Linked DNA regions of Cupriavidus necator N-1. The protein of the gene in region 2 interacts with the protein of the main gene of each other region in a pairwise test. Links are inferred from orthologs where the notes say so. Each region holds a gene or a part of one and is shown on either strand. Other genes may lie near its edges. The genes, in order: dsbD and CNE_RS21875.

The links.
Region 1: the proteins of CNE_RS21875 (region 2) and dsbD interact in binary tests that used the Escherichia coli proteins (3 or more experiments, as listed by UniProt). The link is inferred for Cupriavidus necator N-1 from one-to-one orthologs.

What each region holds. Positions count from the first base shown.
Region 1 is NC_015726.1:3,535,705-3,551,231, forward strand. What follows is about bases 12,659-15,527. They hold dsbD (protein-disulfide reductase DsbD), read right to left. Parts: upstream 15,113-15,527; coding sequence 13,205-15,112; downstream 12,659-13,204. Other genes in these bases: CNE_RS16595 (magnesium transporter CorA family protein), read left to right, coding at 12,659-13,183; cutA (divalent-cation tolerance protein CutA), read right to left, coding at 15,186-15,527. Also shown: lysA (diaminopimelate decarboxylase), read left to right, coding at 78-1,337; protein-methionine-sulfoxide reductase heme-binding subunit MsrQ, read right to left, coding at 1,359-2,057; protein-methionine-sulfoxide reductase catalytic subunit MsrP, read right to left, coding at 2,057-3,058; CNE_RS16555 (anti-sigma factor family protein), read right to left, coding at 3,238-4,080; CNE_RS16560 (RNA polymerase sigma factor), read right to left, coding at 4,077-4,619; CNE_RS16565 (COG4315 family predicted lipoprotein), read right to left, coding at 4,650-5,078; c-type cytochrome biogenesis protein CcsB, read right to left, coding at 5,238-6,407; CNE_RS16575 (cytochrome c biogenesis protein ResB), read right to left, coding at 6,457-8,643; CNE_RS16580 (c-type cytochrome), read right to left, coding at 8,831-9,490; yihA (ribosome biogenesis GTP-binding protein YihA/YsxC), read left to right, coding at 9,991-10,692; hemB (porphobilinogen synthase), read left to right, coding at 10,957-11,949; more of CNE_RS16595, read left to right, coding at 11,972-12,658. UniProt on the Escherichia coli protein: Required to facilitate the formation of correct disulfide bonds in some periplasmic proteins and for the assembly of the periplasmic c-type cytochromes.
Region 2 is NC_015723.1:818,839-834,495, forward strand. Bases 10,789-13,787 are described here. They hold CNE_RS21875 (DsbE family thiol:disulfide interchange protein), read right to left. Parts: upstream 12,560-13,787; coding sequence 12,017-12,559; downstream 10,789-12,016. Other genes in these bases: ccmI (c-type cytochrome biogenesis protein CcmI), read right to left, coding at 10,789-11,557; CNE_RS21870 (cytochrome c-type biogenesis protein), read right to left, coding at 11,554-12,024; CNE_RS21880 (heme lyase CcmF/NrfE family subunit), read right to left, coding at 12,556-13,787. Outside these bases: CNE_RS21815 (maleate cis-trans isomerase family protein), read left to right, coding at 1-478; CNE_RS21820 (alpha/beta fold hydrolase), read left to right, coding at 488-1,315; CNE_RS21825 (M29 family metallopeptidase), read left to right, coding at 1,332-2,387; CNE_RS21830 (N-carbamoylsarcosine amidohydrolase), read left to right, coding at 2,390-3,016; CNE_RS21835 (xanthine dehydrogenase family protein molybdopterin-binding subunit), read left to right, coding at 3,050-5,446; CNE_RS21845 (xanthine dehydrogenase family Fe-S subunit), read left to right, coding at 6,286-7,455; CNE_RS21850 (helix-turn-helix domain-containing protein), read right to left, coding at 7,491-8,087; kbl (glycine C-acetyltransferase), read left to right, coding at 8,192-9,391; CNE_RS21860 (L-threonine 3-dehydrogenase), read left to right, coding at 9,391-10,347; more of ccmI, read right to left, coding at 10,352-10,788; more of CNE_RS21880, read right to left, coding at 13,788-14,574; cytochrome c maturation protein CcmE, read right to left, coding at 14,571-15,044; heme exporter protein CcmD, read right to left, coding at 15,041-15,184; CNE_RS21890 (heme ABC transporter permease), read right to left, coding at 15,181-15,657. UniProt on the Escherichia coli protein: Involved in disulfide bond formation. Catalyzes a late, reductive step in the assembly of periplasmic c-type cytochromes, probably the reduction of disulfide bonds of the apocytochrome c to allow covalent linkage with the heme.

The DNA.
Region 1 (15,527 bases), on a different replicon or contig from region 2:
ATGCCGGCCCCGCCTTCCACCCCTGCCCCCGCCACGCAACCGGCCTCGCCCCCTGCCGCCCCCACCACCCGATAACCATGACCGCATTTTTCCATCGCCAGGACGGCGCGCTTGCCGTCGAGCAGGTGCCGCTGGCGCGCATTGCCGCTGAATTCGGCACGCCGACCTATGTGTACTCGCGCGCGGCGCTGACCGCTGCCTACCAGGCCTACGCCGCCGCCTGCCAGGGCCGCAAGGCGCAGGTCCAGTACGCCATGAAGGCAAACTCCAACCTGGCGGTGCTGCAGGTGTTTGCCAAGCTCGGTGCCGGCTTCGACATCGTCTCGGGCGGCGAGCTCAAGCGCGTGCTGGCCGCCGGCGGCGACCCGCGCAAGGTGGTGTTCTCCGGCGTGGGCAAGAGCGCGGCGGAAATGGAACTGGCGCTGGCACACGACGTGCGCTGCTTCAATGTCGAGTCGATCCCCGAGCTGGACCGCCTGAACGAAATGGCCGGCCGCATGGGCAAGCGTGCGCGCGTGTCGCTTCGCATCAATCCGGACGTTGATGCGAAGACGCACCCGTATATCTCCACCGGCCTGAAGGGCAACAAGTTCGGCATCGCCTTCGAGGACGTACTGCCGACCTACCGCGCCGCGGCCGCGCTGCCGCACCTGGAAGTGACCGGCATCGACTGCCATATCGGTTCGCAGATCACTGAGGTGGAGCCCTATCTTGAAGCGCTGGACAAGGTGCTGGACGTGGTCGAGGCGCTGGAGCGCGACGGCATCCGCCTGGAGCATATCGACGTTGGCGGCGGCCTGGGCATCACCTACACCGACGAAACCCCGCCGGACATCACCGGCTTTGCCACTACGCTGCTGGAACGCGTGGCCGCGCGCGGTCACGGCCACCGCGAGGTGCTGTTCGAGCCGGGCCGCTCGCTGGTGGGCAACGCCGGCGTGCTGCTGACGCAGGTGGAGTTCCTCAAGCCCGGCGCGGCCAAGAACTTCTGCATCGTCGATGCCGCCATGAACGACCTGGCACGCCCGGCGATGTACGAGGCCTACCACCGCATCGAGCCGGTGGTGCGGCGCGACGCGCAAGCGGTGACCTACGACATCGTCGGCCCGGTGTGCGAATCGGGCGACTGGCTGGGCCGCGACCGCGCGCTGGCGGTGCAGCCGGGCGACCTGCTGGCAGTGATGTCGGCCGGTGCCTACGGCTTCACCATGAGCTCCAACTACAACACCCGCCCGCGTGCCGCCGAAGTGATGGTCGATGGCGCCACGGTGCACCTGGTGCGCGAGCGCGAACTGGTCGAGGACCTGTTCCGCGACGAACGCCTGCTGCAGGACTGAATCCCAAAACGCCCGGCCCGCCTACGCGGCGGGCTGGCGCGCCCCCGCGGGCTTGCGCAGCCGCCACCACAGCCGCATCCCCAGCAGCACGAACACCACCGCGGCGTAGATCGACACTTCGCCAAAGTCGTTCTTGCCCGCCTTGTGCCACCAGTAGTGCAGGATGGCCAGCACGGCGATCGCATAGACCAGCTTGTGCAGCGCCTGCCAGCGCTTGCCGCCCAGCCAGCGCACCATGCCGTTAGTCGAAGTCAGCGCCAGCGGGATCATCAGCATGAAGGCAGTGAAACCGACCGTAATGAAGGGCCGCTTGTACACGTCCTTGATCATGTAGGCGAGGTCAAAACCGCGATCCACCCCGATCCACAGCAGGAAGTGCTGCAGGCCGTAGAAGAACGCAAACAGGCCCAGCATGCGCCGCAGCTTGATCAGCCAGTTCCAGCCAGTGAGGCGGCGCAGCGGGGTGATGGTCAGCGTCAGGCACAACATCACCAGCGTCCAGGTGCCGGTGGAGCGGGTCACGAATTCAAGCGGATTGGCGCCGAACTGTTCCGTGGCACCCAGGTACAGCAGCCGTACGAACGGCAGCAGCGCCAGCAGCCAGAGCGCAAGCTTGAGCGCGCGCACGCGCTGCGGCGACAACGTGGCCAGGCCGACCGGCTTGCGCGCCGCCACGGCGGCGGCGCTGGTGGATGAGGTAGCCATGTGTTCGCCTTGCATCAGAAGAACTTCTTCAGGTCCATGCCCTGGTACAGCGAGGCGACCTGCTGGCCGTAGCCATTGAACGGCAGGGTCTTGCGCTTGGGTGCGAACAACGCGCCAAAGCCGCTGCCGCGCTCCTCGCCGATGCGGCGCTCGGTGGCCTGGCTCCAGCGCGGATGGTCCACGTCCGGGTTCACGTTCGAATAGAAGCCGTACTCCTGTGGCGCGGCCAGGTTCCAGCTGGTGGGCGGCTGCTTGTCGACAAAGCGGATCTTCACGATCGACTTGGCGCTCTTGAAGCCATACTTCCACGGCACCACCATGCGCACCGGCGCGCCATTCTGGTTGGGCAGGGCCTCGCCATACAGGCCGAAGGTCAGCAGCGCCAGCGGGTGCATGGCCTCGTCCATGCGCAGGCCCTCGCTGTACGGCCAGTCGAGCACGCCGCTGCTGACGCCGGGCATCTGCTTCTTGTCGGCCAGCGTGATGAACTGGATGTACCTGGCACCAGGCTGCGGCTCGACGCGCCGGATCAGCTCGGCCAGCGGGTAGCCGACCCACGGGATCACCATCGACCAGCCCTCCACGCAGCGCAGGCGGTAGACGCGCTCTTCCATTGCCGCCAGCTTCATCAGCTCGTCCAGGTCATAGACCTTGGGCTTCTTCACCAGCCCTTCCACCGACACCTGCCACGGGCGCGGGCGCAGCGTGCCGGCGTTGCGCGCCGGGTCGGACTTGTCGGTGCCGAATTCGTAGAAGTTGTTGTAGGTGGTGACATCCTCGAAGGGCGTGCGCTTGTCGGTGATGATGTAGGCGTTGTTGGGTGTGGCGGCCAGCTTGTGGCCGTGCTGCCCCTGCGCCAGGGCCTGGCGCGCAAACCACGGCGCCAGCGTGCTCCTGGCGGCGCCGGCGGCGGCCAGCGCCAGCACGCGGCGGCGCGCTTCGAAGACGTGACGGGGCGTGATCTCGCTGGCGGCGATATCGCCGCCGCGCAGCCATTTGGGGGAAGGGATCAGCATGGTTTTCCTCGTTGCCTGGCCGTGCCGGCGCCGGTTGCGCCAACACGCTTGCAGAATTGGACTCTGGCCTTGGTCGGAGAGTGCGGGCCAGTCCTGACAGTTTTTTGTGCCTGCGTCGGAATGCCGCGGGTCATGAGGCGTCAGACGCACGCAATGTGCCGCCTGCACCTCGCGCCCGGCTATCCGCCCTGGTATTGCTGGTACACCACCTGCGCCAGCGTCAGCAGCCGCGCCCGTTCCAGCGGGCCCGCCAGCGCAAAGCCGAGGTCGCGGTCGATCCAGTAGAAGGCCATCATTGGGTCGCGGCCGGGGGCTGGCCGCCTGGTGCCCGCGCCTGGCATGCGCTCGACGCGGAAGCCCGTATCGGGCGTGCCCTGTGCCATGCGCCGCAGCTGCAGCGACAGGCGCGTACCGTCGTCCGCTTCATACATCAGGATGGCCGACGGGCCGCCCTCGGCCACGCCCAGCCGGCCGCCGATCAGGTGGAAGCCCTGCGCGCGCAGGTCCGGCACCTGCAGCGCCTTGCCCAGGCGCTTGGACAGCCATGCGATCAGGTGGGCCTCTTCCGTCGCCGCGACTTCCACCGGGTGGCGCATTTCCGGAGCGTAGACCGCGTGCGTGGCCAGCGCCTCGCGCGCAAAGCGCTCGCCGGGCGCCATCGCCACGGACACGCCGCCAAGGCGGCCATGGGCCAGCCAGCCGAGAACGCCGCCGACAGACAGCAGCGCCACCGACGCGCAGGTGGCCGCCAGCGCCATGGTCCAGCGCGGCCGCCGTAGTCGCGCGTTGTCGCGCCGGCCATCGCCATGCAGCCCGGGCGGCAAGGCCGCGAGCGGCACCGGTTCGTTCAATATCGGATCCAGCCCCCCGTGCAAGGCATCGGCCTGCCGGCGCCAGGCGGCAACCTGCGCCGCCGCGTCCGGGTGCTGCGCCAGGTACGCCTCCACGGCCGCACGGCGCGCGCCGGAAAGCTGGCCATCGGCGTAGGCGTGGAGATCGGCTTCGTGGATGGCGGACATCATTTCACCCGCTGCAGGGGCTTGCCGGAAGCCGCCGGCGCGGCAGCGGGCGCCTTGCCGTCGAGCAGCCGGCGCATCTGCTCGCGCGCCCGCGCCAGGCGCGACATGACCGTACCCTGCGGCACGTCGAGCACGCGCGCGGCCTCCGCATACGTCAGTTGCTCCAGGCTGACCAGCAGCAGCACCGCGCGCTGCGCCTCCGGCAGTTGCGCCAGCGCCTGCACCAGGTCGCGGCGCAGGCCGGGGTCGTCAGCGGGGGCGCTGACCTCGGGCAGCGTATCGGTGGTGACCACCAGTTCCTTCCTGCGCACGGTATTCAGGCGCAGGCGGTGCATCAGGGTCAGCAGCCACGGCAGCAGGCCATCGGCGCCGTCGCCCCACCAGGCGCCGGGGCGCAGGCGGAAGCGCCAGCGGTAGCGCAGCGCGCGCTCGAGCGTGTCCTGCACCAGGTCGTCGGCCAGCGCCGCGTCGCCGGTGAGGCCGCGCGCATGGCGCCGCAGCCGCGGCGCCAGCGCGACGAGCTGGCCGTCAAACCCTTCCATGCCGTGGCTGCGGTGGTGGCTGCTGAAGCGTCAGGGCTTGGCCACGTGCCAGACGTTGTTGAGGTTGTCGCCGGCGCGGTCGCCCGGCTTGGCGTCCTTGGCAAAGCGGTACAGCGGCATGCCGCGGTACGCCCACTGCTTGCCGCCGTCCTCGCGCGTGATGATGGTGTACTGTCCTGACGCATTGGTGCCAGGTGCTGCCATCAGCGGCGGCCAGTTGGTGGCGCACGGGCCGTTGCAGGCGCTCTTGCCGCTGCCGGCGGTGTCGCGGTCGAAGGTGTACAGCGTCAGGCCCTGCGGATCGGTCAGCACGCCACTGGTCACCTTCACCGTGGGCGGCATATTGCCGGCAGTGCCGCCCATACCGGCACAGCCGGCGAGCAGGACCGCCGCGCAGCCGAGCGCGAGCGCGGCGGGACGAACGAGGGATGCTGCAGCGTTACGACGCGGACTTGCCATGATCTTGTTCTCCATGCAAACCGGTGCCGCCAACCGGCACCGCTCCTCAAGTAAACACCGGATGTGATGCCTTTATTCCTTTGGCGTCCAAAAAAATTAAAAAAAGACGAAAAAAAACCTGCCCGGAGGCAGGTTTTTGCATTGCAGCATGAGGCCGCGTCACAGTTCGCCGTAGCTGTGCAGTCCCGACAGGAACATGTTGACGCCCAGGAACGCGAAGGTCGTCACCAGCAGGCCGACCAGCGCCCACCAGGCCGCCACCGTGCCGCGCAGGCCCTTCATCAGCCGCATGTGCAGCCACGCCGCGTAGTTCAGCCAGACGATCAGCGCCCAAGTTTCCTTCGGGTCCCAGCTCCAGTAGCCGCCCCAGGCCTCGGCCGCCCACAGTGCGCCCAGGATGGTGGCAATGGTGAAGAAGGCAAAGCCGACCGCGATTGCCTTGTACATCACATCATCAAGCAGCTCCAGCGATGGCAGGCGCTCGGCCAGGATGCCACGCTGCTTGAGCAGGTAGGCTACCGAGACCATTGCCGCCAGCGCAAAGGTGCCGTAGCCGATAAAGTTGGCCGGCACGTGGATCTTCATCCACCAGCTTTGCAGCGCCGGCACCAGCGGCTGGATCTCCTGCGCATTGCGGCTGACCGTGTACCACAGCAGGAAGCCCACCGCGGCCGACACCACCAGCATCACGAACGGGCCCAGCGCGCGCGTGTCGTAGCGGCCTTCGTAGTACAGGTAGAACAGCGAAGTGATCAGCGTGAACAGCACGAACACTTCATACAGGTTGGAAATGGGGATATGGCCGATGTCAGTGCCGATCAGGTAGGACTCATACCAGCGCACCAGCAGGCCGGTGAAGCCCAGCACCACCGCGCCCCAGCACAGCTTGCTGCCGATGCTGTAGCCCGTGTCCGAGCGCGTCGCCAGCCCGAGCCAGTAGAACAGCGTGGACAGGAATACCAGTGCGCTCATCCACAGGATGGCCGACTGGCTCGACAGGAAATACTTCAGGAAGAAAGCCTGGTCCGCGCGCGCCAGTTGCCCCTGGTAGAGCTGGATCGCGAACAGCGACAGCGCGGTGAGCGCCAGCATCAGCGGGCGCACCGCCTTCCAGTGCCAGCCGAGCAGCGCGAAGGTAGGCACGGCGCCGATCAGCACGGCCTTGTCGTAGCCGTCCATCCACTGCCCGTATTGCGACAGCGCCACGCCGGCGCCAACCGCCAGCGCCAGCGCAAAGAGCCAGTCCACCCAGGTCAGGCGGCGCAGGAAGGAAGGTTCGAGATAGGCCTCGTCAGCCGCGCCGGTGTCGGCGCGCGTGGTGCCGCGCATGGCGGGACCGGCCTGGTTCACATTTGAGGACATAGCGTACCTGCTCAATTCAGTGGGGAGTGCCGGCGGGCCCGGGCGCATCGCTGCGGCCCCCTGCGGCGCGGCCGATATCGTCGCGCAGCGCCGTGAATTCCTTTTCGAAATCCATCGTGCGGCGCTGAGTCGACATCGCCATCAGCACATGGCTGCCAGGCTCGGTGTCGCCCTCGGCGGGCTTGTCCTTCACCCAGATCCAGACCCGGCGCTCACGGATATAGAACATCGCGAACACGCCCAGCACCAGCAGCAGACAGCCAAGATACACGATGTTCTTGCCCGGCGCACGGGTCAACTGGAACACGCTGGCCTTGATCTCCTTGAAGTCGTCGAGCTGCAGGAACACCGGCGCGCCGTAGAAGAAACTGTCCGACAGCGCGTTGATGGCCTGCTGCAGGAAGGTGCCGCTCTGGGCGCTGTTGGCCACCACCGGCAGCTTGTCCTGGGCGCGCGCCAGCTGCCACAGCTCCCACATCGAGCCGTTCAGGATCTTCAGGAGCACGTCGGCCGCCTTCTGCTGCTCGGCCGGGGGCACGGATTTCTCCAGGAAGGCCGCGATCGCGGTGAAGCCGCCCGGGGGCGAATCCGGCGAGGGCCGCGTGGCGCCGGCGAACAGGTCGAGCGCACGCAGCGAGCTTTCCGCCAGCTGGCGGCGCAGGTCGGCCTTGTCATCGCCTGGCATCGACGCCAGCGCAAAGCGGCGCGCGGCCTCGCCGCGCAGCGCGCGGTCCTGCAGCGCGGCGCGCAGGCGCATCCAGTCGGCCACGCTGCCCTGGTCGTCGGCGGGGATGCGCAGATAGCGGAATTGTTCGCTGGGCGATTCGCGCATGCCGGCCAGGAACACCGACTGGCCGTCCATCTGCACCGGCACCATGTAGTTGTTGTACTCGCGCGCCTGGCCGGTGCGGTCGCGCAGCTTGTACTGCACCGACGGGCCGACGTTACGCAGCGTCTTGGCGCGGTCGGTGCTGGCGGCGGCGCCCAGGTGCTTCTCCAGCGTCTCGTTGAAGGACTTGCGCGCCACGCCGCGCGCGTCGGGCTTGCCCGAGGCATCGGTGACGTTCTCGATATTCATCAGCCGGAAGTCGCTGAACTCGACCGTCAGGCCTTCGCTGTCGGCGCTGGTGCCGGTGCCCGCCAGCGGCTTGTTGCCGCCCACCGCGCCATCGATGGTGAAGGTGGCGTGGCCGCTGCCCTGCATCGGGTAGCCGACGAACTTCAGGCGCGAGCCGCCGTCCTCGAAGCTGGACTGGTAGATGGCGATGCCGTCGACGATCAGCGGCTCGTTCACCTTGATGGTGGCCTCGGTCTGCTTGCCGGTGGCGCGGTCGGTCACGACCACATCCGAGGCAAACAGCTTGGGCATGCCGGTCTCGTAGAAATCGACTTTGAACTTTTTCAGCGTGATCGCGAACGGCAGGTCCTGCACCAGCGCCCCGTCGGCGATGTTCAGGATGGCGGTGGACACGGTCGAGCCCTCGGGCACGTAAGCGTTGCCGCGAAAGCCCGGGTTGCTCGCCGACAGCCGGTGCTGCGGCGGGATCTCGCTGATGACCGCGTTGCCGCTGATCGGGGACTTGCCGCCCAGCCACATCTGCGCGCGGATCAGCAGGTCGCCATCCAGCAGGCCGCCAATACAGATCACCACGATAGCGGTGTGCGCCAGGATATAGCCGGCCTTGTTGGCCGCGCCGGCCTTGGCCGCCAGCAGCGTGGCGCCGTCATGCTCGACCGCCTTGAGGCGGTAGCCGCGGTTGCGCAGCAGCGCCGACAGGCGGCTCACCGCCTCGGTGCGCGGGCGCGCGCCGTCGAATTCACCGCGGTGATGGAAGGCGCGCAGGCTGCGCTCGCGCACATGGTCCTTCCACGAGCGCATGTCCGCCACCATCTTGGGCGCGTTGCGGATCAGGCAGAGGCTGGTCGACACCACCAAAAAGGCCAGGATCAGCAGGAACCACCAGGACCCGTAGACCTTCTGCAGCGACAGCGTATGGAACACATCGGCCCAGAACGGCCCGAACTGGTTGACGTAGTTGGGATACGGCTCGTTCTGCTTGAGCACGGTGCCGATCACGCTGGCGATGGAGATCACCGTCAGCAGCGCGATCGCGAAGCGCATCGAGGACAACAATTCGACCGCGTCGCGCAGCACGCGGTGAGAGGTCTTCAGGTGCAGCCCTGAAGTGGAAGCGGTCGACATGTGCAGGGAAACCTAAAACAACGTGCGGCTTGGAAATGAAAAAAGGGCGGACATGCTTTGGCAAGCAGGCCACCCTTTTCGATTGTGACAGGCGCGTTCGGTTGCATGCCGCGGCACACCCGCCGGAACGGGGGCCGCCAGACCAACGCGCCGGCGCCTGGCGGGCGCCAGCGGAGTCGCGGAATCGTTATCGAACGCCGGCGACGTAATCCGCCACCGCCTTGATCTCGGCATCCGACATCTTGGCGGCGATGGTCGTCATGACCGGGTTGTTCTTGCGGGTGCCCTGGCGGAATGCCACCAGTTGTGCTTCGGTATAGTCCGCCCACTGGCCGCCGATGCGCGGGTACTGGGCGGGAATGCCGGCGGCAGTAGGACCGTGGCAGGCGGCGCAGGCGGGCACGCCCTTGGCAGCGATGCCGCCGCGGTAGATCTTCTGGCCGGCTTCGATGGTGTCCTTGTTCTTGGCGGTCGCCGGCTTGAGCGACTGCTTGGCCAGGTAGGCGCCGACGTTGCGCATTTCCTCGTCGGTCAGCACCGACGCCATCGGCACCATGATCGCGTTGTTGCGTGCCTTGGACTTGAAGTCGGCCAGCTGCTTGTGGACGTACTCGGGATGCTGGGCGGCCAGCTTCGGGTTGGCGGCGGCGGCGCTATTGCCGGCGGCGCCGTGGCAGCTCAGGCAGGCGGGCACATTGCGGTCGGGGGCACCTTGCGTGTACAGCGTTTCACCCTTGGCCGGGTCAGCCTTTGCGGCGGCCTGCTCTGCGGCAGATGCCATTCCGGAAAGGGCGGCGGCAGGAACGGCCAAAGCCAGGACACCCAGAATCTTCGCAATGCGGTTCATTCGCACACCTTCTCTGAATTGTTTTGGATACCGTGATGCGTGCCGGCCCGGCGCTTTGCAGGCGGTGAGGACGCGCCGGTGCAAAGGCTGGTATCGTGGCGACCCGCGCGCGGCTGACCGATCCGCAAAGCGCTGGCCGTGGCGGCAGACCCCGCCAGCCCGCTCCCGCCGCCGCCGCACCCTCCGGTGCAACACGCAATGCGGGGCAAGGGCCCTGCCCACGATGGAACGACACACTAGGCTTCCCGCCCGGACGACGGCAGCCAAGGCACGCGGCCATGGATGCCACGCGTCACCCGTTCAGGAGACCGTTAACCGGCGTATTGTACAATAAGTTATGTGCCGGATTGATGCCTTGCGCCTTGTCATGCCCCTTTCGGGCTGCGCCAGATCAACCCCGGCGGGCGGCCTGGGCCGCCAGCCATCCCACCCTGGCGAGACCCCGGCCCCGGCATGCGCAATGCGCACAGCCTCCGCGGCCCGCCCCACCGCTCTAGCGCATGTCCCTTCTTCACCAGGCCCGCTTCTTCATCACCGTGAACCACCTGCGCGACCTGCCCGCCACGGCCGTGCCGGAGGTGGCGTTCGCCGGCCGCTCCAACGCCGGCAAGTCCACGGCCATCAACATCCTGTGCAACCAGAAGCGGCTGGCGTTCTCGTCGCGCACGCCCGGGCGCACGCAGCACATCAACTATTTCTCGGTGGCGCCGGTCAAGGCGCCCGACCCGCTCGCCTTCCTGGTCGACCTGCCCGGCTACGGCTATGCCGAGGTCTCGGGCACGGCCAAGTACCACTGGCAGGGGCTGCTGAGCGACTATGTGCAGACGCGCCAGCAACTGTCCGGCCTGATCCTGATGATGGACGCGCGCCGTCCGTTCACGGATCTCGATTGCCAGATGGTGGAGTGGTTCCTGCCGACGGGGCGCCCCATCCACGTGCTGCTGACCAAGGCCGACAAGCTCACCAACAGCGACAACGCCAAGGCGCTGCGCGAGACCCGCAAGATGCTGCAGGGCTACGCCGAGCAGATGGAAACGCCGGTGCCCATGACGGCACAGCTCTTCTCCAGCCTGAAGCGCCGCGGCATCGAAGAGGCGCAGGGCGTGATCGCCGGCTGGCTGAACCTGCCGGAAGCGCAGAAGGCCGAAGCCAAGTCCGCAGCGGAGACGAGCGAGCCGCCTGCGGCCGACCCGGCGGTGTAATCACCAGGTCAGCACACAAAAAAAAGCCCCGCTGCAAGCAACGGGGACAAACTTTCCCGCCGCAGGGGCGGGTACCCGCTCAGGGAGGAGTAGCGGGGGACACCGCGCCACGCAGGGCGCAACGCAAAGTGTCCGCGAGTATGATAGCGGGCACGCTCAAAAGTTTAGTTTTTCTTCGGCCAGCCGCCTTGGACCGCGCTTTGCCGCGCGCGCCGTGCTTGCCGGCCCGCTTTCCTGTCCAGCTCTACAGTCAAGAAGCCCGCCATGTCCACCTTCCCCGAATACCGCCCGCGCCGCATGCGCCGCGATGATTTCTCCCGCCGCATGATGCGCGAGCATCGCCTGTCCCCGGACAACCTGATCTACCCCGTCTTCATCCTCGACGGCCAGAACCAGCGCCAGGCGGTGGCGTCGATGCCGGGCGTCGAGCGCGTGTCGGTCGACCTGCTGATGCCGGTGGCCGAAGACTGCGTCAAGCTGGGCATCCCAGTGATCGCGCTGTTCCCGGTGATCGACCCGTCGCTGAAGACGCCGGACGGCATCGAGGCCACCAACCCCGAGGGCCTGGTGCCGCGTGCCGTGCGCGCGCTCAAGGACCGCTTCCCCGAGCTCGGCGTGCTCTGCGACGTGGCGCTCGACCCGTACACCAGCCACGGCCAGGACGGCGTGCTGGACGACAACGGCTACGTCATCAACGATGTGACCGTCGAGATCCTGGTGCGCCAGGCACTGGCACAGGCCGAAGCCGGTGTCGACATCGTGGCCCCATCCGACATGATGGATGGCCGCATCGGCGCGGTGCGCACGGCGCTGGAAGACAACGGCCATATCCATACGCGCATCATGGCGTACTCGGCCAAGTATGCGTCGGCGTTCTACGGCCCCTTCCGCGACGCGGTGGGCTCGGCCGCCAACCTGGGCAAGGGCAACAAGATGACCTACCAGATGGATCCGGCCAATACCGACGAAGCCCTGCGCGAAGTGGCGCAGGACATCCTGGAAGGCGCCGACATGGTGATGGTCAAGCCCGGCATGCCGTACCTGGACATCGTGCGCCGCGTGAAGGACGAGTTCCGCTTCCCCACCTACGTCTACCAGGTCAGCGGCGAATACGCGATGCTCAAGGCCGCCGCGCAGAACGGCTGGCTGGACCACGACAAGGTGATGATGGAATCGCTACTGGCCTTCCGCCGCGCCGGCGCCGACGGCATCCTGACCTATTTCGCGCGCGACGCCGCGCGGCTGCTGACGGCCTGAGCGGCCAACGGACAGAGCGCCTATGGAACTGCTAGGCTTCTCGGCCAGCCAGGTACACCCGCTCGCCTCGCTCACCGAGGCGGGCAACTTCCTCAACGGCAATGCCGCCGCGCTCTTCGTCTGGGCGGACTTTTCCACCGAGGAAGTCACCGCCGCGCCGGATGCCTGGCGCGAGAGCGTGCGCCAGCTTGCCGGCGCGCCGATCCTGGACCTGCACTTGACCGACGCCACCAATGCCGCGCATCCGTCGTATTTCGATACGACCAATGCGTACGACATGGTGATCTTCCGCAAGCTGACCTTCGAGACCAGCCGCGCCATCGCCGAGGCCGAGCCGCAGGATCCCGCGACCGGCACGGCGAAGCCGCCTGCTGCCGAGACCGCCGCCCGCCAGAAGCGCTATCCGCCCGGCTTCCTCCCGGCACTGGCCAGGATCGACACACAGCCGGTCACGTTCTTCATGTTCGACACGGTGCTGGTCACGGTGCGCTCGGGGCAGTCGCGCACGGTCGACCAGGTGCGCCAGCGCCTGCTGGAGCTGTGCCAGGCACCGCGCCCGCAGGCCACGCCCGTGCGCAACGGCCAGCCGCTGCTGCACGGCGTGCGCCCGCCCAGCCGGCCCGAGGACCTGATGCTGCGCCTGCTCAATGCGATGGTCGACCGCTACCTGGAACTGCGCGCGCCGCTGACGCGCCAGCTCGACCGCTGGCAGCGCGCGCTGCTGAACTCGCGCCGCAGCTTTTCAAGCTGGGAGGGACTGCTGGATGCCCGCATCCAGCTGCGCAAGCTGGAACACCTGAGCGAAGAGCAACGCGACGCGCTGCAGGAATTCCGTGACAGCCTGCTCGATAACCGCTACAGCAGCGACCAGCCCGGCGGCCCGGCCAATGCGCCGGGACGCGACGAGGTGCTGCTGGTGCGCATCAACGACGTGATGGAGCACATCCAGCGCGTGCTGGCGCACGCCAGGCGACTGGAGGATTCGATCGAGTCGGCGGTGCAGATTCACTTCTCGGCGGTGGCGCACCGGACCAACCGCACCATGCGCACGCTGACGCTGATCACGGCGCTGTTCATGCCGCTGACGCTGATCACCGGCGTCTTCGGCATGAACTTCGACCGCATGCCCTGGCTGCGCGAGCCGGACGGGTTCTGGTGGTCGATCGGCCTGATGGGCGCCGTGGCGCTGGGGCTGGCCGCACTGTGGGCGCTGGGGCGGCGGCTGGAGCGCTAGCAGCGCAGCGCCAGGTACGCCTCAGGTACTGGTACGCGTGCCAAAGGCCCGCTCCAGGCTTTCCAAGAAGCGGTTGGCCGACTGGTAGCCGATCACGCGCACCGGGCGCTCGCGCCCGTCGGCCCCGAACAGGATGATGCCCGGCGGCCCGAACAGGCCGAAGCGCTTGAGCAGCGCCTTGTCGTCGGCATTGTTGGCGGTCACGTCCGCCTGCAGCAGCACGATCTCCGACAGCCGCGCGCGCACGCGCGGATCGACGAAGGTTATGTGCTCCATTTCCTTGCAGCTGACGCACCAGTCGGCGTAGAAATCCAGCAGCACCGGCTTGCCTGCGGCCGCGGCCTGCGCCACGCGGGCATCGAGCTCGGCCACGCTGCGCACGCGCTCGAAGCGCACCGTCTGCGCGCCAGAAGAGGCTTCTGCGCCACCGCGTGCCACGCTCAGGTGCGACAGCGGCTGCAGCGGATCGCGCCCGCCCGAGGCCACGCCGATCAGCACGATCGCCGCTGCGATCGCAAACAGCACGCCCACGCCCTTGCCCACCCGCGCCAGGTTGCGCGGATCCGGGCCCAGGGCGTCAAAGGCGCCCAGGAACACCGCCGCCACCAGCAGCAGCACCGCCAGCGCCAGCATCGAGGCCCAGGCCGGCAGCACCGGCCCCAGCATCCACAGCGCCACGCCCAGCAGCAGGAAGCCGAAGAAGCGCTTGGTGACCTCCATCCAGCGCCCGGCCCGCGGCAGTAGGTTGCCCGCGCCGACGCCCACCAGCACCAGCGGCACGCCCATGCCGAGCGCCATGGCGAACAGCGCCGCGCCGCCGATCACGGCATCGCGGGATTGCGCGATATAGGCCAGCGCCCCGGCCAGCGGCGCGGTGACGCATGGCCCGACGATCAGCGCCGAGATCGCGCCCATCGCCGCCGCACCCGCCACCTGGCCGCCCTGACGGCGGTTCGACGATTCGGTCAGGCGGGTCTGCCAGCGCCGCGGCAGTTGCAGTTCGTACAGCCCGAACATCGAGAGCGCCAGCGCCACCATCAGCGCCGCGAACAGTCCCAGCACCCACGGTGTCTGCAGCGCGGCCGACAGGCCCTCGCCCAGCAGCCCGGCAGCCACGCCGACCGCGGTGTACACCACCGCCATGCCCAGCACGTAGGCCAGCGACACCAGCAGCGCACGGCCGCGCGTGACGTGCTCGCCCACCACGATGGATGACAGGATCGGCACCATCGGCAACACGCAGGGGGTGAACGTCAGCAGCAGGCCCAGGCCGAAGAACAGCGCCGCGATCAGGGCCAGGTTGCGGCTCGCCAGCGCACCGGCGATGCGGTCGCTGTCGTCGGCACGCAGCACCGCCGCCGCGCCGGGCGTGGCCGGCTCCGGTGCCAGCGCCGCCGCGGGCGCGTCCGAGCGCCCGCGCTTGCCGAACAGGTCGGCCAGCCCGCTGCTGCCGACCTTGTACACGCTCTCCATCGGCGGATAGCACAGGCCCTTGTCGGCGCAACCCTGCGAAGTGACCGTCAGCGACCACTTGCCGTCCGCCGGCGCCGCGTCCACCGGCACGCGGATGACCACGCTGTCGCGGTAGGTCTCCATCTCCTTGCCGAAGGTCTCGTCGAACTTGACCTTGCCGTGCGGATACACCGGCGTTCCCAGCTTTACGTCGGCGGGCTGCGCGGCAAAGGCGAAGCGCTCGCGGTACATGTAGTAGCCGGGCGCAACCTCGAAGCGCACCTCGACCGTCTTGTCGTCAAGCTGGCTCGCGGCGAAGCGGAAGGCCTGCTCCGGCGGCAGGAAGTCGTCTTCGGTGGCGGCATGCGCGCCGCCCGCCAGGCACACCCAGGCCAATGCCGCCAGCAGCGCTGCGGCAATATGCCGCGCCCAGTCCTGCCCGCGCGCGCGCTCCGGAAGTGCCAAACCGATGTTCATGTCGCTGTTTCCTGTCTGTCTTGAACCGGGGTTACCTGCGTACCCGCTGCTGCGCTGCGGGCGCCGTTGCCCCCTACTTTGCCGGCGCTGCGGCGGTCTCGGTCTCGCTGCGGACCCAGGCCAGGTACGGCGCGTAACCCGCCGTCACCGGCCAGGCAATGAGCTCCGGCACGTCGTAGGGGTGATGTTGCCGGATCACGGCCTCCAGCGCAGCGTAGCGTGCGCGCGTGGTCTTGATCAGCAACGGCCACTCCTGCGCGCGCTCCAGCTTGCCCTGCCACCAGTACTCGGACTCGACCGGCGCCAGGCGGTTCACGCAGGCGGCGGCGCGCGCCTGCAGCACTACCTGCGACAGGTGCGCCGCGGTCTCGGCATCGGGGGTATTGGTGATCACGACGATCACCTCGGCCGGATC
Region 2 (15,657 bases):
CCGCAAGTCGGAGCAGCGCCTGAAGGCCCACACCATCGAGAATGGCGGCGACGCGCCGGTCATCACCAGCGCCGGTGCGCTGGTGGATGCGCTGCGCGTGATCGGCGCGCGCCGCATCGCCGTGGTGGCGCCATACATGAAGCCGCTGACCGAGCTGGTGGTGGACTACATCCGCAACGAAGGCTATGAGGTGGTGGACTACCGTGCGCTGGAAATCCCGGACAACCTGGAGGTCGGCCGCCACGATCCGGCGCGGCTGCCCGGCATCGTGTCGCAGATGAACCTGGCGGATGTCGATGCCATCGTGCTGTCGGCCTGCGTGCAGATGCCGTCGCTGCCGGCCGTGGCAAAGGTGGAGGCGATGACGGGCAAGCCGGTCATCACCGCGGCCATCGCCACCACCTACGCCATGCTCAAGGCGCTGGACCTGGAGCCGGTCGTGCCGGGCGCCGGCGCGCTGCTGTCGGGCGCCTACTGAGGGCATGCCATGACCACCTTCCTTTATGGCGGCCATGTCCATGCCAACGGCATTCGCCAGCACTACCTGCGCTATGGCGGCAACGACGGTGCGCGTGCCGCGCGCGATCCCGTGATCATCGTGCCGGGCATCACCAGCCCGGCAATCACCTGGGGCTTCGTCGGCGAGCGCTTTGGCGCCAGCTTCGATACCTATGTGCTGGACGTGCGCGGGCGCGGCCTGTCGTCGGCTGAGGCCGGGCTGGACTACAGCCTCGACGCCCAGGCCCGCGACGTGGTGGCCTTTGCCGAGGCGCTCGGCCTGCGCCGCTACAGCGTGGTTGGCCATTCGATGGGCGCGCGCATCGGCGTGCGCGCCGCGGCGGGCCGGCCTGGCGGCCTGGCCAGACTGGTGCTGGTCGATCCGCCGGTGTCGGGGCCCGGGCGCCGCGCGTATCCCGCGCAACTGCCGTGGTATGTGGATTCCATCCGCCTGTCGCGCCAGGGCACCGACGTGGAAGGCATGCGCTGCTTCTGCCCGACCTGGACCGACGAGCAGTTGCGCCTGCGCGCCGAATGGCTGCATACCTGCAACGAAGACGCCGTGATGCGCAGCTTCGAGGATTTCCATCGCGACGACATCCATGCCGACATGCCCAGGATCACGGTGCCGGCGCTGCTGGTGACTGCCGGGCGCGGCGACGTGGTGCGCGCCGAGGACGTGGCGGAGATCCGCACGCTGCTGCCGGGGGTGCTGGTCAGCCACGTTGCTGGTGCCGGCCACATGATCCCGTGGGATGACGAAGCGGGCTTTTACGCGGCGCTGGGGGACTTCCTCGGCGCGCCGCTGACGCAATGACCAGCAAGGAGCGGACATGCCGGTAAGTGACCACCAGATGATCGAGGCCTGGCGCAAGGTGCTGAAGCTGTCCCGGCTGGAGCCGGGGCAGACCGTCACCATCCTGACCAGCGCCGCGACCCACCCGCAGACCCTTTCCACCGCGCTGATCGCCACGCAGGCGATGGGTGCCATCGTCAACCGGCTCGACCTGCCGCCCGTCAACGGCGAGAAGGCGCTGAGCCGCGACGCGCTGGCCTACCTGGGAACGACCCCGCTCACGGGCAACCGAGCCGCGATTGCCGCGCTCAGGGAAAGCGACCTGGTGCTGGACCTGATGACGCTGCTGTTCTCCCCCGAGCAGCACGACATCCTGAAGGGCGGCACCAAAATCCTGCTGGCCGTCGAGCCGCCCGAGGTGCTGGCGCGCCTGGTGCCTTGCGAGGCCGACCGCGAGCGCGTCAAGGCCGCCTCCGAGCGGCTGGCCCGCGCAAAGGAAATGCATGTGGTGTCGCCGGCCGGCACCGACCTGCGCTGCCCGCTGGGCGAGTTCCCGGCCATCAGCGAGTATGGCTTTGTCGACGAGCCCGGGCGCTGGGACCACTGGCCCAGCGGCTTCGCGCTGACCTGGCCCAACGAGGGCGCGGCCAACGGTACCATCGTGCTGGCGCGCGGCGACATCCTGCTGCCGCAGAAGACCTACGTCACCGAGCCGGTCATGCTGACGGTGGAGGGCGGCTTTGCCACGCGCATCGAAGGCGGCCTGCACGCCGAGTTGCTGAGCGAGTACATGGCCTCCTTCAACGACCCGCAGGCCTATGCCATCTCGCATATCGGCTGGGGGCTGCAGCCGCGCGCCCACTGGTCCACGCTGGGGCTGTACGATCGCGAGGCCACCATCGGCATGGACGCGCGCGCCTTCGAGGGCAACTTCCTGTTCTCGCTCGGCCCCAATAACGAAGCCGGCGGCAGCCGCACCACGGCTTGCCATATCGATATTCCCGTGCGCAACTGCACCGTCCGCCTGGACGGCGTGGATGTGGTGACCCGCGGCAAGGTCACGGACGGGTTCCGCTACCCGGAGGAGAAGTAGCCATGCACAAGGAGATCGGCGCGTACCAGCGCCAGGGCTTCGGCAACGACCTGGAACTGGCGGGCCCGTTCGGGCTGCTGGTGGTCGATTTCGTCAACGGCTTTGCCGATCCGGAGGTGTTCGGCGGCGGCAATATCCGCGAGGCCATCGCCAACACCGTGCCGCTGCTGGCCGTGGCACGGCGCGAAGGCTGGGCGATCGCGCACAGCCGCATCGTCTTTGCGGACGATGGGTCGGACCACAACATCTTCGCCATGAAGGTGCCGAACATGCTGTCGCTGAAGGAGCGCGAGCGCAACAGTGCCATCGTCGAAGAACTGGCACCACGGGCGGGCGAGCTGGTGGTGCGCAAGACCGTGCCGTCGGCATTCTTCGGTACGTCGCTGGCCGCGTGGCTGACGCAGCGCGGCGTGCGCACGCTGGTGGTGGCCGGCGCCGTGACCAGCGGCTGCGTGCGCGCCAGCGTGGTGGACGCCATGCAGTACGGCTTCCGGCCGCTGGTGCTGTCGGATTGCGTCGGCGACAGGGCGCTCGGCCCGCATGAGGCCAACCTGTTCGACATGGGGCAGAAGTATGCGACGGTGGCCTCGCGCGCAGAGGGGCTGGCTGCTATCGGGGTGCGCGAATGAGCGCTTGCATGAATCATCGGGACGGATAAGACAATGACATCGTCGATGGAACCGGATCATTCGGAAGAAGGACGCGGCCAGGGCGTGGGAGCCCGGGTGGCGCGAAAGGAAGACGCCAGGCACCTGCATGGCAAGGGGCGCTTTGTCGCGGACATTGCCATGCCGGACCTGCAGGAGGTGGCCTTCCTGCGCAGCCCCGTGGCGCATGCCAGGCTGTTGTCCGTGAGCAAGCCCGCGCGCCACGCGCAAGCGGTGATCGTGCGCGAGGACATGGCGGCGGCGCGCGACATCGTCGCGGATTCGGCGTTCCCGTCCTACCAGCCGTCGGCGCAGGCGCCGCTGGCCAGCGGCAAGGTGCGCTTTGTCGGCGAGCCCGTTGCCATGGCCTTTGCCCCGACGCGCGCCGAAGCCGAGGACATCGCCGAGCAGGTGGTGGCCGAGTTCGACGAGCTGCCCGCGCTGACCGACGTCGCGCAGGCCCGCCAGCTCGCCGGCGAGGTGCGCGTGCACGAACACTGGCGCGACAACACCTTCCTGACGCTGAATATCGACAAGAACTTCGAGGCGCGCCAGCGCGAGGCCTCCGTCGTCGTCCACCGCAAGGTCAACCTGGCGCGCCAGTGCATGGTGCCGATGGAAGGCAAGGCGGTGCTGGCCTACTGGGACCACCAGTTCGACCAGCTGGTGGTGTACAGCGCCACTCAGGTGCCGCATATGATCCGGACCATCCTGAGCCATTGCCTGGACCTGGACCAGGCGCGCGTGCGCGTGATCTCGCCGGACGTGGGCGGCGCCTTCGGCTACAAGTGCGTGCTGCAGCAGGAAGAGCTCTGTATCGCCTGGCTGGCGCTGACCTACAAGCGGCCGTTCCGTTTTGTCGAGGACCGGCGCGAGCACCTGACCGCCGGGGCCAACTCGCGTGAGCATCACTACGAGCTTACCGCCTATGCCGACCAACGCGGCCGGCTGCTGGCGCTGGACGCGAAGATCGCCATCGATGGCGGTGCCTATTCGGTCTGGCCATTCACCGTCGGGCTGGAGCCGGGACAGGCGATCGGCAACCTGCCCGGCCCTTATGCCTTTGACGGGTACCGCTGCGAAACTACTTGCGTGGCCACCAACAAGCCAGGTTTCGTGCCGTATCGCGGCGTGGCCCGGACCGGCGTCTGCTTCGCCATGGAACTGATGATGGACGCGATCGCGCGCGAGGTGGGGCGCGAGCCGTGGGAAGTGCGCTGCGAAAACCTGGTGCCGCCGCAGGCCATGCCTTACGTCAACGTGACCAACAAGCACTTCGACGGCGGCGACTACCCGGCCAGCGTGCGCCAGGCGATGGAGATGATCGACCTGCCCGCGATCCGCGCGCGGCAGCAGGCGGGTCCGCAGGGCAGCCGCTATGTCGGCGTGGGCTTTGGCACCTACACCGAGCAGTCGGCCCACGGCACATCCGTGTTCGCGGCCTGGGGCACGCCGGTGATCCCCGGCTTCGACTCGGCCACGGTGCGCATCACGCCGGATGGCGGGCTCGAAGTGCGGGTCGGCGTGCATTCGCACGGGCAGGGCATGGAGACCACGTTCGCGCAGATTGCCCACGAGATCCTGGGCATCGACATCGGACGGATCAAGCTGGTGCACGGCGATACCGGGCTCACGCCGTTCTCGACCGGCACCTATGCCTCGCGCTCGCTGGTGATGTCGGGCGGCGCGGTGTCGCGGGCATGCAAGGCGCTGCTGCCGCGGCTGCAGAAGATTGGCGCGCATATGCTGGGGCAGCCGGTGGAGGCGGTAACGCTCGAAGCCGGCGCGGTTCGTGCAGGCGATGCCACCGTCATCGATATCGGCCGCATTGCCGACGCCTGGTACATCAATCCCCACCTGTTGCCGCACGACGTGGATGCGCAAGGGCTGGAGGTCACTATGGGCTTCAAGCCCGCGGTCGATACCGGCAGCTTCACCTACGCCACGCATGCGGTCGCGGTGGAAGTCGACATCGATTCTGGCCATGTCGAGATCCTGGACTATGTGGTGGTGGAAGACTGCGGCACCATGATCAATCCGATGGTGGTCGAGGGCCAGACCTACGGTGGTGTGGCGCAGGGTATCGGCACAGCGATGTTCGAAGAGATGCGCTATGACGGCAACGGGCAGCCGCTGGCCTCCACGCTGGCGGACTACATGCTGCCCGGGCCGACCGAGATTCCATCGATCCGCATCCATCATTTCGAGACGCCGTCGCCGCACACGGAATTCGGCGCCAAGGGGATGGGCGAGGGCGGCGCCATCGCACCGCCGGCGGCGATCTTCAACGCGGTGAACGACGCCTTGCGCGACTTCGGTGTCGAACTGCAGGAAACGCCGCTGACCCCGAGAAAGATCCTTGAAGCGCTGGATGCGGCAGTGGCCGGCGCACAAAGCAAGAAGGCAGCCTGACCCATGAAAGCCGTCGCTTTTTCCTATCATGCGCCCGGCTCGCTGCCGGAGGCGCTGGCCCGCCTTGGCGCGGGCATAGATGTGGCCAAGACCATGGGCGGAGGCCAGTCGCTCGGCCCGATGCTGAACCTGCGGCTGACCCGTCCCGACACGGTGGTCGATGTGTCGGGGCTGGCCGAACTGCGGCAAGTCGCGTCCACCCCCGATGACATCCGCATCGGCGCCTGCGTGACCCATGCGCAGATCGAGGACGGCGTGTTCGCGCCGCTGCAGGGCACCATGCTGCAGGACGTGGCGGGCGGCATTGCCTACCGCGCGATCCGCAACCGCGGCACCGTGGGCGGCAGCCTGGCCCATGCGGACCCGGCCGCGGACTGGGTGGTGGTGATGACCGCGCTGGGTGCGCGCATCGAGATTGCATCCGGCATCGGCACGCGCGATGTGCCCATGGAAGCCTTCATGATCGGCGCCTACACCACGGTGCTGGCCGACGGCGAGCTGATCGCCGCCGTGCGCGTGCCGCATGCCACCGCGCACAGCCGCTGGGGCTACCAGAAGCTGTGCCGCAAGACCGGCGAGTTCGCCGAAGCCAGCTGCGCCGCGTACTTCGATGCCAGCCGCCGCTTTGCACGCATCGTGCTCGGCGCGCTGGACGGGCCACCGGTGGTGCTGCCCGGACTCAGCGCGCGGTCGCCGCGCAAGGCGCCGCGGCGCTCACGGCCAGTGCCGTGGACGAAGCGGTGGCGCAGGCCGCGCCGGGCAAGGACGCCATCGACCGCAAGCTTTACCGTACCGTCGTGATGCGCTGCGTCACGCAAATGCTGAACTGAGGAGCGCCCGTGCAGACCATCGAATTCAATGTCAACGGCCGCCGGGTTTCTGGCGCGTGCGCGGACCGGACGCACCTGGGCGACTTCCTGCGCGACACGCACAGCCTGACCGGCACCCACCTCGGCTGCGAACACGGCGTGTGCGGCGCCTGCACCGTGCTGCTCGACGACAAGCCGGTGCGGTCGTGCATCACCTTCGCGGCTGCCTGCCAGGGCGCTGACATTGTCACCGTCGAAGGCTACCAGGACGATGCCGTGATGGCCGACCTGCGCGCGGCGTTCAACCAGCATCATGCCCTGCAATGCGGCTTCTGCACGCCGGGTATGCTGGCGACCGCACGCGACATCGTGCTGCGCCTGCCCGATGCGGACGACGCCACCATCCGTCACGAGTTGTCGGGAAACCTGTGCCGCTGCACCGGCTATATGGGAATCGTCGCCGCCATCCGCTCGGTACTGGACGCACGCCGCGACGCAGCCGGCGTGATTGCGCGGCACGTCGCGGGCGCGGCGCCGGCCGAAGCGCCGTTCACCGGTTTTGCCGTTGCCGACGAAGCGCTCGGCACGCTGCCGCACCTGGCCGCCGGCACCGGCGCCGAGGCGGAACGGTCAGCCGACCGCAAGGGCTGGTCGCGCATCGAAGGCAGCTTCACCGTCCCCTACGCGCTCGACTCGGTTTGGGCCTTCATGGCCGACCTGCCAGCCGTCGCGGGCTGCCTGCCGGGCGCGGTGCTCACTGAAATTGCGGGGGAGAAGGTCAAGGGTCATATCGCCATCAAGTTCGGCCCGATGTCCGCCAGGTTCGACGGCGCCGCGCGCCTGCAGCGCGACGACGCGCTCAAGCGTGGCGTGCTGAAGGGCGCAGGCCAGGATTCGCTCAGCAACTCCAAGGCCGCCGGCGACATCGCCTACCAGCTGAAGGCGCTCTCCGCGCACGAGACCGAAGTCGCGGTCGACCTGCAGTATTCGCTGCAAGGGCCGCTGGCGCAGTTCTCGCGGTCGGGGCTGGTGCGGGATTTCGTGCGGCGCATGATTGCCGATTTCGGCAAGTCGGTGGCGCGCCGGATGGACCCGACGCTGAGCGATGCCGAACGCAACCAGGCGGTACGCCTCAATCCGGTGGCGATGTTCTTCGGCGTGCTGTGGGAGCGGGTCAAACGATGGTTCGGCGCCCGCTGAACCCGCCCGCCGGGCTGTCGCAACCCTTGCCCGCGTCAGCCCGGATGCACTACAACCAGTAGTGCGGTGGCAGTGGTCTTGCCGCCATTGGAGATCGCATGTGCGACATCGGCCGCATAGCGCGCGGTCTCGCCGTGCCTCAGCTTCTTCTCATCGACGCCCGCGCGCACCGTCATCGATCCGCTCAGCACCGACAGGTGTTCCTGGGTGCCGGCTTCGTGCGGCTCGGAGGCCAGCACGCCGCCGGCCTGGATGGTCAGCTCATACCACTCGAAGCGGCCGGCCAGGTCGATCGGGCCCAGGATGCGCAGGTCGCAGCGGGTATCGGGGCTTTTCAGCGATGGCGTGGCATGTGGCTGGATCACGGTGATGCCGCCGCCCGGCCGCTCTGCCGCGCCGCCGGCCAGGAAATCCGTCAGGCTGACGCCAAGCGCATTGGCCAGGCGCCACAGCACCGCCACGGTGGGGTTGGCCAGGTTGCGTTCGATCTGCGACAGCATCGACTTGGATACGCCGGCACGGCGCGACAGTTCATCGAGCGACAGGCGCTGCTGCTGGCGCAGCGCCTGCAGCGCCATGCCGACGGCGGGCGGCCCGTCGGCCTGCGGCATTTGGGCAAGGGCTTGCGTCATGGGGGAATGTTCGTTATATTGCGCAAAACGTTCGATATAGAGAACGCGTTCGATTTATCGATCGAATCCTAGCATATCCCTCGCACACCAACGGGAGCCAAGCCATGTCGAATGCCGAGGCATTCTATGCATCCATCCGTACCGAACTCGAAAGCATCCGCGCGGCGGGGCTGTTCAAGAATGAGCGCGTGATCGCCACGCCGCAGGGTGCGCGGGTGCGCACCACCGACGGCCGCGAGGTCATCAACCTGTGCGCCAATAACTACCTTGGCTTGTCGTCGCACCCGCAGGTGATCGAGGCCGCGCACGAGGCGCTGCGCACGCATGGCTTCGGGCTGAGCTCGGTGCGCTTTATCTGCGGCACGCAGGACCTGCATAAGACGCTGGAGGCGCGGCTGTCGGCCTTCCTCGGCACTGAGGACACCATCCTCTATGGCTCGGCCTTCGATGCCAATGGCGGTTTGTTCGAAACGCTGCTGGGCGCGGAAGACGCGGTCATCAGCGATGCGCTCAACCATGCCTCGATCATCGACGGCATCCGCCTGTCCAAGGCACGCCGCTACCGCTACCAGCACAACGACATGGACGACCTGCGCGTGCAGCTGGAGCAGGCGCGGGCCGACGGTGCGCGCTACACGCTGGTGTTTTCCGACGGCGTGTTCTCGATGGACGGCACCGTGGCGCGGCTGGACCAGATGCGCACGATCTGCGATGAGTACGACGCGCTGCTGGGCATCGACGAATGCCATGCCACCGGTTTCATGGGCCAGCGCGGGCGCGGCACGCATGAGGCGCGCGGCGTGTTCGGCAAGATCGACATCATCACCGGCACGCTGGGCAAGGCGCTGGGCGGCGCCTCGGGCGGCTTCACCAGCGCGCGCAAGGAAGTGGTGGCGCTGCTGCGCCAGCGCTCGCGGCCCTATCTGTTCTCCAACACGGTGGCGCCGGCCATCGTGGGCGCGTCGATCGCGGTGCTCGATATCCTGGAAGCCAGTACCGAGCTGCGTGACCGGCTGGAGGGCAATACCAGGTTCTTCCGCGCGGGACTGGACCAGCTGGGATTCGACGTCAAGGCGGGCGACCACCCCATCATCCCGATCATGGTCTACGACGCCGACAAGGCGCAGCAACTCGCGCAGCGCCTGCTGGAGCTGGGCGTGTACGTGGTCGGCTTCTTCTACCCGGTGGTGCCCAAGGGGCAGGCGCGCATCCGCGTGCAGATGAGCGCGCTGCATGACGAAGCCGCGCTGCAAGAGGCGCTGGAAGCCTTTGGCCAGGCTGGCCGCGAACTGGGGCTGATCTGATGGAAGATGGCAAACCGAAGATCCTGATCGTCGGCGCCAACGGCCAGATCGGGTCTGAACTGGCACTGGCGCTGGCCGAGCGCTACGGGCGCACCAACGTGATCACCTCCGACGTGGTGCCCACCGGCCGGCACGTGCACCTGACGCACGAGATGCTCAACGCGACCGACCGGGGCGAGCTGGCCACCGTGGTCGAGCGCCATGGCATCACACAGGTCTACCTGCTGGCCGCCGCGCTATCCGCCACCGGCGAAAAGGCGCCGCAGTGGGCCTGGAACCTCAATATGACCAGCCTGCTCAACGTGCTGGAGCTGGCACGGCAGACCGGGCTGGAGCGGGTGTTCTGGCCAAGCTCGATTGCAGCCTTTGGCCCGACCACGCCTGCCGGACAGACACCGCAGAAGACCGTGATGGAGCCCACCACCGTCTACGGCATCTCCAAGCAGGCGGGCGAGGGCTGGTGCCGCTGGTATCACGCCAACCACGGCGTGGATGTACGCAGCGTGCGCTATCCGGGCCTGATCTCTCACAAGACCCCGCCCGGCGGCGGCACCACCGACTATGCGGTCGACATCTTCCATGCGGCGGTGAAGGGCGAGCCCTACACCTGCTTCCTGAAGGAAGACGAGGCCCTGCCGATGATGTACATGCCCGATGCCATCCGCGCCACCATCGAACTGATGGAAGCGCCAGCGGACAAGCTCGGCGAGCGCGGCAGCTACAACATTGCCGGGATGAGCTTCACGCCCGCGCAGATTGCAGCGGCCATCCGCGAGCAGGTGCCGGGCTTCCAGATCCGCTATGAACCCGACTATCGCCAGGCGATTGCGCAGGGCTGGCCGGATTCGATCGACGATTCGGTCGCGCGCGCGGACTGGGGCTGGAAGGCCGAGTACGGCTTGAAGGAGATGGTGGCGGACATGCTGGCCAACCTGAAGGTGACGCTGCCCGCCTGAGCCACTATGGCGCGATCGTGCCGTCGATAGCGATGCGGATGCCCTCGGTGCCGACTGCCACCGGTCCGGTGCGCCCCACCAGGTCCCCGGCCTTCGGCAAGGCGCTGCCGCTGGCCGAGATCCGCGCTTCAAGCATGACCTGTTGCTGTCCGGACAGCCGGTGATCGGGCCGCATCGCCATCGCATCCTCCAGCGTGAACGACAGCGGCAAATCGCGCGCCTGCCGGCGCAGTACTGCCAGCGGCATGCGTGAGCCGTCAGCGGGCAACGCGTAGACAAAGAGCGTGTCGCCCGGTTGCGGCGTACGCCCGGCCTTTTCGCTGAGCGTGACCATGCCGGTGATCTTCGGGGTTTGCGCCGCGGCAGCCGTGCCGCGCGCGGCCGCAAGGTTGGCGGCGATGCGCGCCGCTGTCTGCGAATCCGCGGGCAGCAGCCGGTACAGGTGCTCCCAATATCCGATCGCCGCCTGTTTATCGCCGCGTTCGGCCGCGGCGCTGGCCGCAAGCGCCAGCGCTTTGGGGTCGTCCGGGTCCAGCGCCAGGGCCTGGCGCACTTGCGCCATGGGCGGGCCTTCCAGCGAGCCGCCGTTCAGGCTGGCCAGCACATCGGCGTAGTCGGAGCGCAGCGCGGCCACGTCCGGCGCCAATTCAACAGCCCGCGCGTAGGCCGCGGCGGCGTCGGCATGGCGTTCCATCACGCTGTATGAGCGCGCCAACATGGCCCAGCCCTGCGCGTCGCCGGGCGACTCGCGCAGGCGCTGCGCGAGCTGGTTCACCATGCCCTCGACCTGCGCGCCGCTCAGCTGGTGCTGGTTGCCGGTGCTTTCGGGCAGGTCGTCGGCGCGCCAGAGCGCGACCGGGTTGCCAAGGTGCAGGTAGAGCAGGATGGCGGCGCTGGGCAGTACTGCGAGCAGCAGCGCGGCGAGCAGCGGCGAGGTGCCGGCCCGTCCCGTGCCGGTGGCGGCGCCGGCGGCGTCATCGAGCAGCCGGCGGCCGAGTTCGTCGCGGGCTTCGGCGTGGCGCGCCGCGGTGAGGGTGCCGCCGCGCAGGTCGGTGTCCAGCTCGCGCAACTGGTCGTGGTACAGGTCAACCAGCAAGTTGCGTTCCGGCGTGCCCGGGTCTGGCACCGCCCGGCGGCGCAGCAGCGGCCACAGCAGGCAGGCCGTGGTGGCGGCGATCAGGGCGGCGGCGAGCAGCCAGAAGGTGGTCATGGCTGGCGGTGCTCCACGGATGTTGTGGCCGATTCGTCCAGCAAGTCCGCAAGCTGGCGCTGCGCGCTGGCGTCCAGCGTCGCATCCGCCTGGCGATTGCGCGAGCGCGCACGCACGATCGCGGCCGCCACGCCGGCCACCAGCAACAGCGGACCGAACCACAGCAGCCACGTCAGCGGCCGCAGCGGCGGCTTGTACAGCACGAAGTCGCCATAGCGCTGCACTAGGTAGTCCTTCACCGCCTCGTCGCTGGCGCCGCCGCGCAACTGCGCGCGGATCTGGCGTCGCAGGTCGACGGCAAGGTCGGCGTTGGAGTCGGCCAGGGTCTGGTTCTGGCAGACCAGGCAGCGCAACTCGTTGGACAGCGCGTGCACGCGGGCATCGAGTTCCGCTTCCGTCAGCGCCGTCGCCTGCAGCGAAACGCAGCAAAGCCACACGGCAAGCATCGTGCGGATCCGGCTACGCATGGCTGCCTCCCTGCCGTTCCAGCTGCTCGATCAGCGGGATCAGCTTGCGCTCCAGCACCTCGCGCGTGACCGGGCCCACCTGGCGGTAGCGCACCACGCCGTGCTGGTCGATGACAAAGGTCTCGGGCACGCCGTAGACGCCGTAGTCGATGCCGACGCGGCCGTCGGCATCGACCAGCGAAGCCGCATAGGGGTTGCCCAGCCGCTGCAGCCAGTCGCGCGCGGCGCCGGTCTCGTCCTTGTAGTTGAGGCCATACAGCGGCACCGGCGAGCGCGCGGCAAAATCCACCAGCAGCGGATGCTCGGTGCGGCAGGCCGCGCACCACGACGCCCACACATTCAGCAGCCAGACCTTGCCGCGCATGTCGGCGCTGGCCAGCGTGCGGCCTTCGGGTTCGAGCAGCGGCAGGCGGAACGCCGGCGCGGCCTTGCCGACCAGCGGCGAGGGCAGTTCGCGCGGGTCGTGGCGCAGCCCGGCGGCCAGCGCGACCGCAAGGGCGAGGAAGGCGGCCAGCGGCAGCAGGAAGCGCGTCATGCGGGCGTCTCCTCATGGGCGGAGGCCAATGCCGGCACTGCGGGCACATCCGGCGCGGCTGGCGCGGTGGCAGGATTGGCGGCACGGCGGCGAAGCCGGTAACGCTTGTCGCAGACGGCCAGCAGCCCGCCCAGCGCCATCAGCACGCAGCCGGCCCAGATCCAGTCGACAAAGGGCTTGACGTGGATGCGCACGGCCCAGGCGCTGCCATCGACGTTCTCGCCCAGCGCCACGTAGAGGTCGCGCGCCACGCCGCTGTCGATCGCGGCCTCGGTGGTGGGCATGTCCTGGCTGCGGTAGATGCGGCGCTCGGGGTGGAGCAGTGCTACTCGCTTGCCATCGCGCGCGGCCACCAGCGTGCCGCGCAGCGCGTCGTAGTTGGGCCCGCCGCCCTGGGTCACGCCGGCAAAGCGGAAGTCATAGCCGCCCACGCTGACGCTCTCGCCGGCGCGCATCGGCAGTTCGCGCAGGCTTTCCTGGCCGGATACCAGCGTCACGCCGGCGATGAAGACGCCCACGCCGGCGTGGGCGAGCAGCATGCCCCAGTAGCTGGGTGTGAACTGGCGCAGCGCGGCCAGGCGGCGCCCCTGTTGTTGGCGCAGCCGCGCCGCCAGGCTGGTCACGGCGCTCAGCACGCACCAGGCCGCCAGCAGCAACCCCAGCCCGCTCAGCGCCGAGGCATTGCGCAGCACCAGCAGCAGCCCCAGCCCGATGGCCGCGCTGGCCACGGCGCCCCAGCGCAGGCGGCGCGCCATGTCGGGCAGGCTGCCGTGGCGCCAGCGCGCCAGCGGCGCGGCGCCCATCAACGCACCGGCGGGGGCCATCAAGGGCACGAAGACCTGCTCGAAGTAGGCCGGGCCGACCGAGATCTTGCCCAGCCCCAGCACATCGACCAGCAGCGGGTAGAGCGTGCCCAGCAGCACCGTGGCGGCGGCCACCGCCAGCAGCACGTTGTTGGCCAGCAGCATCGACTCGCGCGAGACCGCCGCGAACGCCACGCGCCGCGCCAGTCGCGGCGCGCGCCACGCATACAGTGCCAGGGCCAGCCCGGTAACCAGCCCCAGCAGCGCCAGGATGAAGATGCCGCGCTTCGGGTCCACGGCGAAGGCGTGGACGGAGGTCAGCACGCCGGAACGGACCAGGAAGGTGCCCAGCAGGCTCAGCGAGAAGGTGAAGATGGCGAGCAGCACGGTCCAGGCGCGCAAGGCGCCGCGCTTCTCGGTGACCGCCAGCGAATGCATCAGCGCGGTGCCGGCCAGCCACGGCATGAACGAGGCGTTCTCGACCGGGTCCCAGAACCACCAGCCGCCCCAGCCCAGCTCGTAGTAGGCCCAGGCGCTGCCCAGCATGATTCCCAGCGTCAGGAAGGCCCACGCCACCGTGGTCCACGGCCGCGACCAGCGTGCCCAGGCCGCATCGACGCGCCCGGCCAGCAGCGCCGCCACGGCAAAGGCAAAGGTCACCGAGAAGCCCACGTAGCCCATGTAGAGCAGGGGCGGGTGGAACACCATGCCCGGGTCCTGCAGTAACGGGTTGAGGTCGCGGCCTTCCATTGCGGGCGGCAGCAGCCGCACGAAGGGGTTGGAGGCGAACAGCAGGAACGCCAGGAAGCCGGCGCTGATCGCGCCCATCACGGCCAGCACGCGGGCCACAGCGGCCAGCGGCAGCTGCCGGCTGCACGCGGACACCGCCAGCGACCACAGGCCCAGCATCAGCGTCCACAGCAGCATCGAGCCCTCGTGCCCGCCCCAGACCGCGGCGATGCGGTACGCCAGCGGCAGCGCACTGTTGGCGTTGGCGGCGACATAGCGCACGCTGAAGTCGTTGCTGACGAAGGACCAGGTCAGTGCGGCGAAGGACAGCGCCACCAGCAGGCACTGCACGCGCGCGGCGGGGCGCGCCAGCGCCATCCACGCCAGCTGGCCGCGCGCGGCCCCGGCCAGCGGCACCACGGCCTGCACCAGCGCGACCAGCAGCGCCACGATCAGCGCGAAATGGCCGAGTTCCGCGATCACTGGCGTACTCCCTGTGCCGGCGCGGCTTCGGCCATGCGGCGGTTCACCTGCGCGGCCTGCTTGAGCGCGTCGGCGGCTTCAGGCGGCATGTAGTTTTCATCGTGCTTGGCCAGCACCTCGCTGGCGATGAAGGTGCCGTCCGCCTGCAGCTGGCCGCGCGCGACCACGCCCTTGCCTTCGCGGAACAGGTCGGGCAGCAGGCCGCGGTAGCGCACCGGCACCTGGCGCGCCGTGTCGGTGACGACGAAGCGCACCGTCATGCCGTCGCCCTCGCGCCGGATCGAGCCGGGCGCCACCAGCCCGCCCAGCCGGAAGCTGCGTGCCACCGGCGCCTCCTGCGCGGCGACCTGGCTGGGACTGAAGAAGAACACCAGGTTGGAGCGGAAGGCATTGAGCACCAGCGCCGCCGCGATGCCGCAGCAGGCCAGCGCCGCGGCCAGCAGCCCGAAGCGGCGCTGGCGCGGCGTCATTGGCCGGCTTCCTGGCGCGTGGCACGGCAGCGGCGGGCCAGCAGCACCAGCTCCAGCGCCAGCAGCAGCGCGCTCACGCCGAAGGCGCCGGCGATGAAGATGCCGTGATGCCCGTAGGGCAGCAGCGAGGACAGCGTCATGAGGTCTCTCCGGGAACCATGGCAGGGCCGTGCGGCACCTCGCCGCGCTCGCGCAGGATGCAGCGCACGCGCACCAGCGCCACCGCCACCGTGTACATCCAGCACGCCATCGTCATCAGCAGCATGCCAGCCAGCATGGTGGCCGCCATCGACGGCGCCGCGGTCAGGCTGACCGATGCGCCCTGGTGCAGCGTGTTCCACCACTGCACCGAGAAATAGATCACCGGGATATTGACCACCCCCACCAGCGCCAGCACCGCGCAGGCGCGCTCGGCCCGGCGCGGCTCGTCGATGGCCGCTTCCAGCGCGATAAAGCCGAGGTACAGGAACAGCAGGATCAGCTCGGAGGTGAGCCGCGCATCCCAGACCCACCAGGTGCCCCAGGTGGGCTGCCCCCACAGCGCACCGGTCCACAGCGCCAGCGCGGTGAAGAGCGCGCCGGTGGGCGCCAGCGCCGAGGCCATCATCGACGA